Regions from separate parts of the Kineosporia succinea genome, predicted to be linked through region 1. Evidence: riboswitches for the same ligand, from Rfam matches in the RefSeq annotation. Region 1 holds a riboswitch; the other holds the start of a gene.
What was found. A riboswitch is a leader RNA that binds a small molecule or an ion and turns the genes downstream of it on or off. The one in region 1 is predicted to bind cobalamin.
Positions count from the first base shown of each region.

Region 2: linked by a shared signal. The riboswitch ahead of J2S57_RS22905 (energy-coupling factor ABC transporter permease) and the one ahead of metE (5-methyltetrahydropteroyltriglutamate--homocysteine S-methyltransferase) in region 1 are both predicted to bind cobalamin.

Region 1 is NZ_JAUSQZ010000001.1:7,818,471-7,822,226, forward strand. Features, by position in the region: gene J2S57_RS34130 (LCP family protein) at 1-1,578, shown strand, start outside; cobalamin riboswitch at 1,587-1,803, shown strand; gene metE (5-methyltetrahydropteroyltriglutamate--homocysteine S-methyltransferase) at 1,922-3,756, shown strand, end outside.
Region 2 is NZ_JAUSQZ010000001.1:5,267,406-5,271,161, forward strand. Features, by position in the region: gene J2S57_RS22890 (energy-coupling factor ABC transporter ATP-binding protein) at 1-220, opposite strand, end outside; gene cbiQ (cobalt ECF transporter T component CbiQ) at 217-963, opposite strand; gene J2S57_RS22900 (energy-coupling factor ABC transporter substrate-binding protein) at 960-1,283, opposite strand; gene J2S57_RS22905 (energy-coupling factor ABC transporter permease) at 1,285-1,989, opposite strand; cobalamin riboswitch at 2,063-2,190, opposite strand; gene J2S57_RS22910 (BlaI/MecI/CopY family transcriptional regulator) at 2,350-2,715, shown strand; gene J2S57_RS22915 (M56 family metallopeptidase) at 2,712-3,473, shown strand; gene J2S57_RS22920 (PepSY-associated TM helix domain-containing protein) at 3,561-3,756, shown strand, end outside.

The DNA of each region.
Region 1 (3,756 bases):
CGCCGTGCCCGGAGCCGGCCGATCGACGCACCGAGACCGGTCCGTCACTCCCGGGCACGCAGGACCACCGGCCTCGGCAAGGTGGTGCTCGGCACGGTGGTGGTGCTCGTCAGCGGCACGCTCGGCGGCGGTGCGTACGTCTACCAGCACCTGAACGGCAACATCGCCTCGTCGGCGCTGTTCAGCGGCACGACCGGCAGCGCCGGGGTGCGCAAGGCCGACGAGCAGGGCCGCTTCCCGATCAACGTGCTGGTGATCGGCACCGACTCGCGCTCGTCGGAGGAGAACTGCAAGCTGGGCGGCGCCTGTGACAACGCCGTCGGCAACGCGGACGTCCAGCTGCTGGTGCACGTGTCGGCCGACCGCTCGAACATCACCGCGATGAGCATCCCGCGCGACACGATGACCGACATGCCCGGCTGCAAGGACGCCACGACCGGCGCGACCAGCGAGGCCCACTACGGCCAGATCAACTCCAGCCTCAGCTACGGCCCGGGCTGCTCGGTGGCGGCCGTGCACCAGCTCACCGGCGTCACGATCGACCACTTCGTCATGGTCGACTTCGCCGGGGTCATCGCGATGTCCGACGCCACCGGCGGTGTGCAGGTGTGCGTCAGCGCCGACATCTACGACACGTACTCGCACCTGAAGCTCTCCGAGGGCAAGCACACGCTCAAGGGTGAGGGCGCCCTGCAGTTCGTGCGCACGCGGCACGGTTTCGGCGACGGCAGCGATCTGGGACGCACGTACGGCCAGCACGCGTTCCTCTCGGCGGCCATCCAGTCGCTCAAGGACAAGGGCACCCTGCTGAACCCGACCAAGCTCTACGGCGTGGCCGACGCCGCGACCAAGGCCCTGACCGTGGACGAGGGCCTGAACAGCATCCCCAAGCTCGTCGACCTCGCCACCGAGTTCAACAAGGTCGACACCGACCGCATCACCTTCACCACGATGCAGACCGCGGCCGACCCGAACAACTCCAACCGCGTGGTGCCGGCCGAGGCCGCGCAGAAGCTGTTCTCCACGATCGCCGCCGACGAGTCACTGTCGAAGGACCCGGCCACCGCGACGGCCACCCCGTCCGCGGCCGCGACCACCGCGTCCGCCGGCGTGGCCACCGACTTCACGGTGAAGGTCCAGAACCACGGCGGCGTGGACGGCCGGGCCGGCTCGATCACCCAGGTCCTGACCGAGGCGGGCTACGACCGGGCGGTGACCGACGCGTCCGCCGGTGACCTGGAGACCCGCACCGCCGTGCTCTACGCCCAGGGCCAGGTCGACCAGGCGCGGCAGCTGGCCGCCGACCTGAAGATCCCCTCCTCGCTGCTGCGGCAGAGCACCGACGTCGACGACGTCACGCTGGCGATCGGCAAGGACTGGTCCGAGGGCGACACCTACCCCCGGACCACCGCCAAGACCCGCAAGGAGGCGCTGGCCGACTCGCACGCCTCCACGGCCAAGAACTCCGGGTGCGTGCCGGTGAGCACCTACAGGACGGTGAAGTACAACGGTGTGCCGATGACCCCCAGCCAGGCGTACGCGGCGGCGACGACCAAGAAGGACTCGGACTCCGACTAGGCGTCGGTTAGGCTGGCCACGTCGCTGGTTCTCCCTGCCATCCAGGCAGGGCGCCGTAAGAGGGAACCCGGTGTGAATCCGGGACTGCCCCGCAGCGGTGAGTGGGAACGACCGCCGTCATCAGCACTGGGCGCCCGTGGGCACCTGGGAAGCGACGGCCAGTAGGTGCGTTCGTCAGAGCGCGGGCCCACGAGTCCGAAGACCTGCCAGTGATGCCGTGGGCCCACCGTGCCCTCGGGTTTCCGGTGACCCCGTGGGACGGTCGGCGAGACGGCGATCCGCCGTGCGTGCGCCCCCTCCTGCCCGGTCACCGGTGAAGACCGAGCTCGCGAGGAGAGAGCACGTGACCAGCAGCAGTTTCCGTGGCAGTCCCCTGCCCGCAACCCTTCTCGGCCATCCCCGGATCGGTCGCAACCGCGCGACGAAGAAGGCGATCGAGGCCTACTGGCGCGGCGAGCTGAGCGCCGAGAACCTTCGTCGCACCGTCGTCGACGAGCGCCGCGCGGTGTTCGAGACCCTGAAGTCGGCCGGGCTCACCGAGGTTCCCAGCAACGACTTCTCGCTCTACGACCAGGTGCTCGACACCCTCGTCATGGTCGGCGCCGTGCCCGCCCGGCACCGCGATCTGGGCCTGGACGACCTGGACACCTACTTCGCCATGGCCCGGGGCACCGCCGACGTGGCGCCGCTCGAGATGACCAAGTGGTTCGACACCAACTACCACTACCTGGTGCCCGAACTCGGCCCGGACACCGAGTTCACCCTCGATGCGGCCAAACCGCTGCAGGAGTACCGCCAGGCCCGCACGCTCGGGCTGGACGCGCGGCCGGTGCTCGTCGGGCCGCTCACGTTCCTGCGCCTGGCCAAGGCCGCGCCCGGGGTGGCCGGGGGCTTCGACCCGGTCTCGCTCGTCGACCGTCTGCTGCCCGTGTACGAGCAGGCCCTGGCCGAGCTGGCCGCCGCCGGGGTGAACTGGGTGCAGCTCGACGAACCGGTTCTGGTGCAGGACCAGCCGCCGGCGGTGCTGGCGGCCGCCCGCACCGCGTTGCAGCGTCTCGGGGAGGCCACGAACCGCCCCAAGATCCTGGTGGCCACCTACTTCGGGCTGGTGCGCGAGGCCCTGCCGATCCTGCGCGAGGCGCCCGTCGAGGGCATCGCCCTCGACCTGTCCGGGGACTGGGCCGAGGCGAACCTGCACGAACTCGCCGCCGTGGGTGGGCTTCCCGGCAAGCGGCTGGTCGCCGGGGTGATCGACGGCCGCAACGTCTGGGCCGCCGACCTGCGCGCCCAGCTGGCCCGGCTGGCCACGCTGCACGCCCTGGCCGACGAGATCGTGGTCGCGCCGTCCTGCTCGCTCCTGCACGTGCCGCTCGACGTGAGCCTGGAGACCGGGCTCGACCACGACGTCCGCCGCTGGTTCGCCTTCGCCCGCCAGAAGATCGACGAGGTGGCCACCCTGGCCCGGGGCATCACCGCCGGGACGGCCACCATCGAGGCCGAACTGCGGGACAACGACGAGGTTCTCGCCCACCGGGCGGCCTCACCCATCACCCACGACCCGGCCGTGCGCGAAAGGGTCAGGGCCACGACGGGGGACGACGAACACCGGGCCACGCCCTACGCCGACCGGGCGCCGCGGCAGGCCGAGCGCCTCGGGCTGCCGAACCTGCCGACGACCACGATCGGCTCGTTCCCGCAGACGCCGGCGCTGCGCTCGGCGCGGGCCCGGTTCCGCCGCGGTGACCTCGACCGGGCCTGGTACACCGCGCGGATGCGGGCCGAGGTGGATCACGTCATCCGCCTGCAGGAGACCCTCGGCCTGGACGTGCTCGTGCACGGCGAGCCCGAACGCAACGACATGGTGCAGTATTTCGCCGAGCAGCTCACCGGTTTCGTGACCACGCAGCACGGCTGGGTGCAGTCGTACGGAACCCGCTACGTGCGTCCGCCGGTCGTCGTCGGTGACGTCTCGCGGCCCGCCCCGATGACGGTGGAGTGGACGTCGTACGCCCAGTCGCTCACGCCGAAGCCGGTCAAGGGCATGCTCACCGGCCCGGTGACGATGCTGTGCTGGTCGTTCGTGCGGGACGACCAGCCGCTGGAGCAGACCGCCCGGCAGGTCGCGCTGGCCCTGCGCGACGAGGTGACCGATCTCGAGAACGCCGGTACCGCGGTGAT
Region 2 (3,756 bases), 2.6 Mb from region 1:
CCCGGGTGTGGCTCAGCTCGTTGCCGCCGATGACGATCTGCCCTCCGGTGGGTCTCAGGGCCCCGGACAGGCAGCGCAGCAGGGTGCTCTTGCCCGAGCCGTTGGCGCCGAGCACGGCCAGGCGGGAGCCGGTGGCCACCTTCAGGTCGACCTGGTGGAGCACGGGCGGGCCGCCGGTGTAGGCGAAACTCAGGCCGGTGACCTCGATCTCGCCGCTCACCACGGCAGGGCCAGGGAGATCGCGCTCACGGCGGCGAGCATCGCGAGGGTGGCGGCGACGAAGGTTCTCGACGACGGTCGCTGGTCGGCCAGTGTGCGCATGACTCCCTCGAAACCCCGGCCGGCCAGCCCGGCCTCGAGCCGCCGCGAGCGGTCGAACGCCCGCGTCAGCGTGGCCGCCGTCAGGGTGGTGGCCGAACGCAGGGTGGCGCGCCGGGTGGTGTAGCCGAGCCGGGCGGTCTGGGCGGCGCGGACCTCGCCGATCGACTCCAGCAGGACGAACAGCAGACGGTAGGTCAGGCCGGCGACGTCGACGACCGCCTCGGGCACGCCCCGGCGCCGGGCCCAGGCCAGCAGGTCGGTCATCGGGGTGGTGGCGGCCAGCAGCATCACCGAACTGGTGCCCGCAATCGCGTGGGCCAGGGTCTGCGCGGCGTTGCCCAGGCTCTCGTCGGTGACGGTCGGCCCGAAACCGTCCGTGCGCCAGGTGATCGCGATGGTCACGGTGCCGAGCACGATGAAGGCGGCCGGGCCGCGGGCGGCGCGGCGCAGGAGGTGGGCAGGGGTGCGGCCGGGGCCCAGCATCAGGCCGAGGGCCACGAGCGTGACGAGGAGCGAGGCCGGCCACGGGGGCAGGACCAGCGCGCTGATCACGAGGCCGAGGCTGAGCAGCACCTTGTCCCCGGGCGAGTGCCGCCGCCAGGGACTTGCCCAGGCGGCGACATCGAGGGCGGGTGCGCTCACGATTCCCGCGGGCGCTGCCGCTTTCCGGACAGGCGGCCCAGCACGAAGCCGAGCGCACCGGCGCCGGCGGCGGCCTGGAGGGCGAACAGGCCGGACTCGATCTCACCCGACGAGGGTTCGAAGAACGGGGTGAACCAGACGTCGTAGTCGGGGTTGATCTCCTCGACCTTGGTGGCGGCGGAGGAGTCGCTGCCCGCGTAGGACTCGCCCTCGGCCTGACCGTCGGTGTTCAGGCGCAGGGCCAGGGGAATCGCGAAAATGGCGACCACGAGAAGGAGCAGGGCCAGATCGATCGCGAGGCGGCGGGGGGTGCGGGTCATGTCAGCCACGCTCCTGAACAGCGGTGGTGGTCGCCTCGCCCGGGAGGGCCTGCTTCAGTCCCAGGGAACTCAGCTCGTCCGGTGCGATGCGGGCCAGGACGCGGAAGACCAGCACGCCGAGAAGGCCCTCGGCGACGGCCAGGGGGATCTGGGTCAGGGCGAAGATGCCGAGGAACTCGCCGACGGAGCCGAGGACGCCGCCCGTGGGGTCGGGGTGGGCGAGACCGAGCTGTACCGACGTGACCACGTAGGTCGACAGGTCGGACAGCGACAGTGCCGCGAAAACGCCCACCGGGAAGGCTAGCCCGAGCCTGAGGCAGGCGCGGTAGGCACCGTAGCCGACCCAGGGGCCGACCACGGCCATGGAGAACACGTTCGCACCGAGGGTCGTGATGCCGCCGTGGGCCAGCAGCAGGGCCTGGAACAGCAGCACGATGGCGCCGAGCACCGCCATCACCGGGGGCCGGAACAGCACCGCACCCAGGCCGGTTCCGGTGGGATGGCTCGAACTGCCGGTCACGGAGGGCAGTTTGATGGCGGAGAGCACGAAGGTGAAAGCCCCGGCCGCGCCCAGCAACAGCCGGGACTCGGGGCGTTCGCGCACCTCGCGCACCACGCAGCGGGCGCCGTGCACCACGAAGGGGGCGGCCGCGACCGTCCAGGCGGCGGCGTGGAGCGGGGGCAGATAGCCCTCAGCGATGTGCACGGGGCACCTCGCTCGTTGCAGCGTGTGTCATCGGATCTCCTCGGGTCCTCGCCCTGGATCGCTGCGACGGCCGAAGTCTCCTGGCTTCCCGGATCAGCACTCGCCCCGGCCTTCCGGTCCGCGAGTGCGGCCGTGGCACGGCATAGGGTCTGCTCCCCGGTGACAGTGGCGGGACCGCGCCGGATTCTCACCGGCTTCCTTCACTGCCGTCGCGGACGGTATGTGGTTGTGGCGGCGATATGGGGGACACGCCGTGCCAGGATCTAACCACGTCCCGATCCGCAGGAGAACAGTCCCCGGCCCTACACTCACTTTCTCTACGACACGTAGAAGTGTGCTGAGGGTTGGAGGAGGCGTGCGGTGGTACGGCGGGATCATCTGGAACGGGCTGTTCTCGAGGCACTCTGGGACTGTCCGGACGGGCTGACCGCGCCCGAGGTGGTCGAGCTGCTGGCCGACCGGCAGCTGGCCCTGACGACGGTGCACACCGTGCTCGACCGGCTGCGGGCCAAGGACCTGGTGCGCCGTGAGCGGGACGGGCGGGTGTTCCGGCACCGGGCCGTGCGCAGCCGGGAGGAGCTGACGGCCGAGGCGATGGTGGCGGTGCTGCAGGACAGCGCCGATCACCCCCTGGCGCTGTCGATGTTCGTGCGGGCGGTGTCGAAGGCCGACGCCGACGCGCTGCGCCGGGCGCTGGGGGCCGAGGAACGGCGCAGGCGCTCGTGAGCCTGCTGCTGCCGGCGCTGGTCGGGGTGCTGCTCACGCTGGTGCCGCGGCCGCTCTCCCGGGCCCGCTGGGCCCAGCGCCGCCCGCGCGAGGCCGCCGTCGTCTGGGTGGTCTACGCGCTCGTCACGGCTTACCTGCTGCTGCTCGCGCTGGCGCTGGCGGTGGGGTCGCTGTGGCCGGCCGGGCTCTTCCTGCTGTGGATGCTGGTGCGTTTGACCCAGACCGTGCGGGGGCTGCGCCGTTCGCAGCGGCGGCACCAGGAGGCGCTGGCGCTGGTGGCCGACTACGACCCGCTGCTGCGGGTGCACGTGCTGAACGACGACCGGCCGCTGGCCTACTGCCTGCCGAACGGGGCCCGGCCGATGGTCGTGGTCACCCGAGGTGCCCTGGAGCTGGCCGACAGCGCCGAGATGCGGGCGATCCTGGCCCACGAGCGTTGTCACGCCCGCAACCGTCATGACCTGCTGGTGACCGGATTCCTGGCCTGGCAGAGGATCTTCCCGTTCGTCCCCTCGTGCCGGGCGGCGGCGGAGGCGGTGGGGGCGGTGACCGAGGCCTGGGCCGACGACCAGGCGGCCGCCGAGGTCAGTCATGCGGTGACGCTGCGGGCGATCATGCGTCTGGGGTCGGGAGTGCCGGGCGGGCTGGATCATCTCGGCTGGGAACCCGATCCGGCGACGTTGTCGCGGGTTCGGCGGTTGATGGGGCAGATGGCCGAGGGACGCCTGAGCCCGGGACCCGCCCTGACCGGGCGGTAATTTTCTACCGGGAGTAGAAGGTGGCTAGGGTTCGTTTCTACGTGACGTAGAAGCGTTGCCGCTCTCGACCGTGCTCGAGGAGTTCTCATGACCCTGCCCGCCGACCGCACGCACGACGCGTCGCTGATCCTCCGGGCCGACGAGGTGAGCGTCGCGGCGACCCGGCCCTGGCGTCCTCTCCTGCTCCGGTTGCACTTCTACGCCGGGGTTTTCGTGGCCCCGTTCCTGGTGGTCGCGGCACTGACCGGGCTGGGCTACGTGTTCAGCCCGCAGCTCGAGGGTG